Latilactobacillus sakei subsp. sakei DSM 20017 = JCM 1157: one gene and its partner. The protein of the gene in region 2 binds, or shares a complex with, the protein of the main gene of each other region. Links are inferred from orthologs where the notes say so. Each region holds a gene or a part of one and is shown on either strand. Other genes may lie near its edges.

What was found.
Region 1: the proteins of secY (region 2) and secG are in contact, whole or in part, in a crystal structure (PDB 5AWW), measured with the Thermus thermophilus proteins. The link is inferred for Latilactobacillus sakei subsp. sakei DSM 20017 = JCM 1157 from one-to-one orthologs. Residues at the interface, in WP_096411648.1 of Thermus thermophilus: Leu14, Gln16, Arg17, Phe20, Ile34, Pro35, Pro37, Ile72, Arg108, Arg109, Asn112, Gln113, Arg116, Ile117, Ile120, Pro145, Gly146, Trp147, Phe152, Phe155, Val156, Val159, Thr160, Val162, Ala163, Gly164, Ala166, Leu167, Trp170, Glu173; in WP_223903268.1 of Thermus thermophilus: Tyr5, Ile9, Tyr12, Leu13, Ala16, Leu19, Val20, Val23, Leu24, Gln26, Glu27, Pro28, Gln30, Gly31, Ala32, Asp34, Leu35, Met36, Gly37, Gly38, Ser39, Ala40, Asp41, Leu42, Phe43, Ala45, Arg46, Val48, Tyr53, Thr56.

Annotation. Positions count from the first base shown.
Region 1 is NZ_AP017929.1:1,050,275-1,053,583, reverse strand. What follows is about bases 278-3,258. They hold secG (preprotein translocase subunit SecG), read right to left. Parts: upstream 1,896-3,258; coding sequence 1,659-1,895; downstream 278-1,658. Other genes in these bases: LEUCM_RS05230 (ClC family H(+)/Cl(-) exchange transporter), read right to left, coding at 1,975-3,258; LEUCM_RS05240 (alpha/beta hydrolase), read right to left, coding at 788-1,546; rnr (ribonuclease R), read right to left, coding at 278-772. Also shown: more of rnr, read right to left, coding at 1-277; more of LEUCM_RS05230, read right to left, coding at 3,259-3,309. UniProt on the Bacillus subtilis protein: Involved in protein export. Participates in an early event of protein translocation.
Region 2 is NZ_AP017929.1:713,187-716,511, reverse strand. The notes cover bases 1-2,997. They hold secY (preprotein translocase subunit SecY), read right to left. Parts: upstream 2,149-2,997; coding sequence 853-2,148; downstream 1-852. Other genes in these bases: rpsE (30S ribosomal protein S5), read right to left, coding at 2,818-2,997; rpmD (50S ribosomal protein L30), read right to left, coding at 2,618-2,803; rplO (50S ribosomal protein L15), read right to left, coding at 2,149-2,583; LEUCM_RS03585 (adenylate kinase), read right to left, coding at 143-799. Outside these bases: more of rpsE, read right to left, coding at 2,998-3,318. UniProt on the Bacillus subtilis protein: The central subunit of the protein translocation channel SecYEG. Consists of two halves formed by TMs 1-5 and 6-10.

The DNA of each region.
Region 1 (3,309 bases), 340 kb from region 2 along the record:
CTAAAACAGTATCTGGAATAGCTTCTGATTGTAAACGAACTTCTTCTGGGAAATCTGTTTTAATATCATGTTGGTAAACAATTGATAAAACATCAACACCAGGATCGTTTTTATTCCCTAAGACTTGTTTGGCAATCCCGCGCATTTGGCCAGGGGTATCGATACTTGGGTATGACGTAATATCGACTTGGACCATGTCTCCTTTTTGAGGGTGCAAACCGTTGTCTGTTAAGTAAATTAAATAGCTGCTTAATTTTTTAGCATGGCTTTGAATGTAACCAATCAAGCCTGTTTTTTCTTTTTGGATATCTGAATAAGGCATGAATTCGCCGACGATTTCTTCAATCCCCCGCGTAATCACTTTAGCCACTTTTCCTTCAGGACCGCGGCGGCTGTTTTCTTCTGCTTCTTTGATGATGGCCACTTCAACAGTGTCACCATTCATTGCGAAGTTTGTGTTTGGTGGTGCGATAAAAATATCTGGATCGCTTGGTTCTTTATCAACCATTGAGACGAAACCAAAGCCTCGATCGTTGGCGTGGAAAACCCCTTCGACTAAGCGTTGGCTAGCTGGTAATCTGAATTTACCGGCATCATCCATTAAAAGGTGTTTGTCCCCTTCTAATTCGGCTAATACTTTCACTAAATCTTTGAATCCTTGTGAGCCGGCCACACCGATTCGTTCACTGATTTCTGATACGTTTAATTGTTGCGTTTCATCTGCTGCAAAAATGGCTAGGATGGCAGCTTTCATTTGGTCAACTTGTGTCAAATCAACACCTCTTTCTTATTTCTCATAACGTTTAATAAATGCTTCAACATCTGTTTCTAATTGGTGGTGTGCCCGATCGACTGTAATCACGTGACCGGCATTGTCATACCAGTGATAATCAACTGGTGTTTGTTGTGCTCCTAAGCGTTGTTTTAATACTGATGCGCCATTAGGATCAATCACTTGATCTTGACCACCTTGACCGATAAAGGCTGGCTTATCACCAATCTGATCTAAATCGGCGGTGACTAACGCGCTAAAATCAGCGATTGCTTGTAGTTGTTGTGGTAACTGTTGCTTAATCTTGGCCAATTGAACGGCTTGATCAGCGGCCGTTTTTTCAGCCATCTGATAAAGGCGTTGCGCATAACCCAGAAATAGCGGTTCTAATTTATCAGTCGGTCCTTCTAGTACTGGCGCGCTAAAAATGCCACCACCAATCACCGCTGGCATCGTTTCGATTGCGCGCATCGCGAACAATCCACCCAATGACAACCCAAAAACAAATAGTGGTTTCTTGGCAGCAACTTGTAACTTCTGAATGGCAGCCGTTGTATCCGCCCACCAAGCTTGGACACTACCTTCTTCTAAGATATCAAGTGGTTCAAAAGTGGCATGCCCCGTAAAATGCGGTGCAAGTACACTGATTTGCTGTTTCTCTAAAAAACGGCCCATCATATGAACATCATTGGCACTTCCTGTATAAGCGTGCAATAACACCACGCCAACAGGGCCACTATCATAATAGTAAGGTTGTGGTAACCGATACTGCATTCAAACCCGCCTCCAGTACTTGACCGATTTAATTCATTTAAAAAGGTCTCCTGCTATTTGAACAGGAGACCGCATCAACGTTCTTATTAGAATTCGATCCGTCCTACTTGCTTTAGTGTGATGATAAATAAACTAATGCAATTGCAAAGACGAAAAATAAAGTTCCGAGGACCACTGTTACCTTCTGCATGAAGGCTTCAAATCCTCTAGCCTTTTGCTTACCAAATAAGTCACCAGATCCACCTGATAAAGCACTCAATGCATCTTGTTGTTTACTTGGTTGCATCATGACTGCTATCACAATCAAGATTGAATCGATTAATAATAAGTTCAGGATAAGATTTTCCAACCTAACTCCCTACCTTTCTATCTACACTGTCTTTTAATACTTTAGCATAAAAAGTAGTTAATCACCACTTTTTTATCAATTATTTCACGAGATTCTCATCCGCTTTTTTTAAGGTTTGGGCAGCGGCTTCAATCTGTCGCCGCACGGTTGCTCGTAAGTGATGATCGGTTAAAATGACCAAGGTGTCACCCGCGCGAATCAGCGTATCACCATGCGGAATCAATTCCGTTTCGCCGCGCCGCACGGCAATTAATAAACAAGTTTCCGGCCAAGCAACATCGCGGACTTGATGATCTTCCAATGGTGCCCCGGCAAAAATCGGTACTTCCAAACGATCTTTAAATTGTGCCATATCGGTTTTGGGTTGGCCAATTAGGCGTTGTAATAACGACGCATAAATCGGTGCGCCACCCATCAAATCAACCACGACATACGCGACTAACGATAAAATCGCCAACGGCATTAAATGGGTGAGTGTCCCGACCATTTCGGTTACCAATAAAATCGCCGTAAACGGTGCTTTCCCGATGCCGGCAAAATAACCACCCATCGCAAAAATAATTAGATTAGGGACATAAACCGGTGCTAACCAGCCCAATTGGACCATCACTAAGCCATAGACGGCCCCAATTAGTGCGCCCAGTGACAAGATGGGCAAGAAGATCCCCCCTGGCAAGCCAGAACCATACGAAATCATTGAGAAAACAAACCGCAAAACTAGTAACAATGCCACCGTGGTTAAAGTTGGCACTTGTTGGCCTAATTGTGTGATCAAACCATTCCCGCCACCTAAGACCGTTGGCCAAAAGTAACCGATGGGCAATACAAGCACTAACGGCAATAAGCCCCAATAATATTTAGGCACTGGTAATCGCTTATAAAACTGCGGTAACCAAAGCAACGTTTTTTGATAGACGTAGCCCAACAACCCGAGCACAATCCCTAAAAGAATCAGATGCCAATACTGATTAATCGGTAAATTATGTGTATACGTAATGTGCAACGTGGGCGTTAATCCGAAAAAATTCAATGAGATGAAGTTAGCCCCGATTGCACTGGTCAATGCGGTTAGCCAAATAAGTGGGGAAAAATTATGATAGATTTCTTCCAGTACGAAAAAGGTTCCAGCAATTGGTGCGTTAAAAGCGGCCGATAAACCAGCCGCCGCCCCACCAGCGATTAAAATACGGCGATCAGCGCCGTGATCGTCTAAGCGGTCCGCTACGCCTTGACCGACTGCCGCCCCTAATTGAATTGAGGGGCCTTCACGTCCTAGGAATAAGCCTGGCGCAATACTTAAAATACCACCAACAAATTTGCGCCAAAGAATCGACCAACAAGCTAGCTCAAATTCGCCTTCTAGTTGCCCTTCCACTTGGGGAATCCCCGAACCACTGATATTAGGTTCTTTTTT
Region 2 (3,325 bases):
GAGCTCTCCGCACTCACCCTAGTGTCATACCGAGATATTATATCACAAGCATTAAATTTTTAAAAGCACTGAGTACTTAGTCATTAACAACAAGTCAGGCTTTTACGTGAATAATGACCTAAAAGATCACTTGAGTTGATGACTAGTCTTTAATGGTATCAAGTACTTTTTTAACGGCAGCGAACACGTCATCAATTTCTTGATTCCCATCTACCGTGTAAAGCAGGTTACGTTTTTCATAAAAATCAAGTAAAGGTGTATTCATTTCGATATTGACCTTTAAGCGATTCTTAACCGTTTCAGGTTTATCATCTTCTCGTTGGAAGAAGACGTGGCCGCCACAGCGATCACATGTGCCTTCCACTTGAGTTGGATGGTAAAGCTTATGGTACGTTGCACCACAAGTTTTACAAATGAAGCGACCAGATAAACGATCAGCCAAGATTTCAGGATCAACATCAATGTTGATCACACCATCTAAAGGTTTGTTCAATTTATCAGTGATCACTGCCAAAGCATCCGCTTGGTCAAGTGTCCGAGGAAATCCATCAAGAAGATAACCTACATTAGTATCTGCTTGTGAAAGACGTTCCTCGACAATTCCGTTTGTCACATCATCTGGTACCAATTCACCTTTGTCGATGAAGCCCTTAGCTTTAACACCAAGGTCTGTTTGATCTGCCATAGCAGCTCTAAACATATCACCAGTTGAGATGTGTGGAATATGATAAGCGTCAACAATCTTTTCAGCTTGTGTTCCCTTACCAGCGCCGGGAAGTCCCATTAACATGAGATTCATGCCTTTGCCTCCTATTTAAAACAAGGATTCAATACTTTTTAAACGATAATTGCTTATCGAATGAAGCCAACGTATTTCCGTTTCATGAGTAAACCTTCGAGTTGACGTGTGCTTTCAAGCGCCACACCAACGACGATTAGTAAACTAGTCCCACCTAAACCAATTGATTGAGGTAGACCACCGAGGTTTGCTGCTAATTGAGGTAATAATGCAATTACCCCTAAGAACAACGCACCGACAGTCGATAGTCGCATTAATACGCCGGAGAGATATTTCTCGGTACCTTTACCGGGCCAAACACCTGGGATATAACTCCCTTGTTTGGTCAAGTTCTCAGCAACTTTTTCAGGGTTAACCTGAACAAATGCGTAGAAGAAGGTAAAGAGAACAATGAGCACCGTGTAAACAATCGAACCTGTCACAGTTTGCATACTGAAGATGTCTGACATAACTTTGAACCAAGCATCTTCACCATGACTTGCCTGGAAGGCCATTAAGATTGTTTGAGGTGTCATAATAAATGAACTAGCAAAGATAACCGGAATCACACCAGCAACATTGACCTTTAGTGGTAAGTAACTGTTGTCACCTGCACCTGCTTCGCGACGTGTATATTGGATTGGAATCTTACGGTTCGCTTGTTGAACCCAAGTAACGAAAGTCACAATGACTAATACCGCTACGATTAAGCCAACAACGAACAAGATTCCTAACCACATTTCACCCTTAGAAGCATTCAAGACATGTTCCTTGATGATTTGATGAAGGCCACTTGGGAGGCGCGCAATGATACCCGCGAAGATAATCATTGAAACACCATTCCCTAAACCTTTATCAGTTATCTGTTCACCTAACCAAGTAATTAACATCGTACCACCCGTAAGGATGATCCCGATGCTAACGAAGGTCTTAATTCCTGGATCTTTAACCAAGCCCATTTGACTGAGTGAGTTAAAGCCAGCAGTAATCCCAATTGATTGAATAAACGCTAAGATGATCGTTAAGTAACGCGTCACTTGGTTAAGTTTACGTCTCCCAACTTCACCTTGCTTGCTCCATTCAACAAATTTAGGCACAATGTCCATTTGTAGTAATTGAACCACAATTTGGGCCGTGATGAATGGTGAAACCCCCATCGAGAAGATGGAGTAATTCGCCAAGCCACCACCACTAACAGTATCAAGTAAAGGAATCAAACCAGTTGATCCTAACTTGGTTAACGCGCCAGCGTTAACACCTGGTACTGTAATCTGTGCACCTAAACGATAAACGATCAAAACGCCTAAAGTGAACAAAATCTTACTACGGATTTCCTTGACTTTAAATGCGTTTCTTAGTGTTTTAAGCAATTAAATCACCTCAATTGAACCGCCAGCAGCTTCTACAGCAGCTTTTGCAGCTTCAGAATACTTGCTTACCTTAATGTTCAATTTTTTGTTTAATTCACCATTTGCTAATACTTTAACACCTGAAAGTTCGTTCTTAACAACACCTGCTTCGATTAATACAGTTGCTGTGATTTCTGTACCGTCTTCAAAACGATTTAAATCGTTAAGGTTAACGACAGCATATTCTTTGCGGTTGATGTTCTTGAAGCCGCGTTTTGGCATACGACGGAATAAAGGTATTTGCCCACCTTCAAAGCCTAAACGTACCTTACTACGAGCCTTTTGGCCTTTTTGTCCACGGCCAGCTGTTTTACCAGTACCTGAAGACGTACCACGACCGACACGCTTGCGAACATCGCGAGCACCTTCGTTAGGTTTCAATTCATGTAGTTTCATTATTGTGCGCACCTCCTTGCAATATATGTTGAAATTAGTCTTTAATTTCTTCGACTGTTACTAAATGTGCGAGTTTGAAAATCACACCGCGAGTTGCAGCATCATCTGGTTTGATTACAGAACTATTTACTCGGTTCAAGCCAAATTCTTTGACCATTTTACGTTGTTCTGGAAGACGATGAGCAGCACTTTTTCTTAAAGTAATCTTTAATTTAGCCATGTTCAGTTATCCTCCTAGTTTTGTAAGCTTTCTACAGAGATATTACGCAATTCTGCGATTTGTTCAGCAGTCTTCATACGAGTTAAACCGTCAATTGTGGCACGAATAACGTTGATAGCAGTTTTGCTACCCAATGTTTTACTTGTCACATCATCGATTCCTGCTAATTCCATGACGGCACGAACAGCGCCACCAGCGGCGATACCAGAACCTTCAACGGCTGGTTTTAATAGAACACGACCAGCGCCAAAGCGACCGATAACTTCATGAGGTAAGGTTGTACCAACCTTAGGCACATTGATTAGATTCTTTTTAGCGTCTTCAACGGCTTTACGAATAGCTTCAGGTACTTCTTGAGCTTTACCAGTACCGAAACCAACGTGACCGTTTTTATCACCAACGATTACGATAGCAGCAAAACGTAGACGACGTCCACCTTTAACAACTTTTGTAACACGGTTGATTGAAACAACGCGATCTTCTAAGTCTAAATGAGTTGGATCAATGTAAGTCATAAATGGT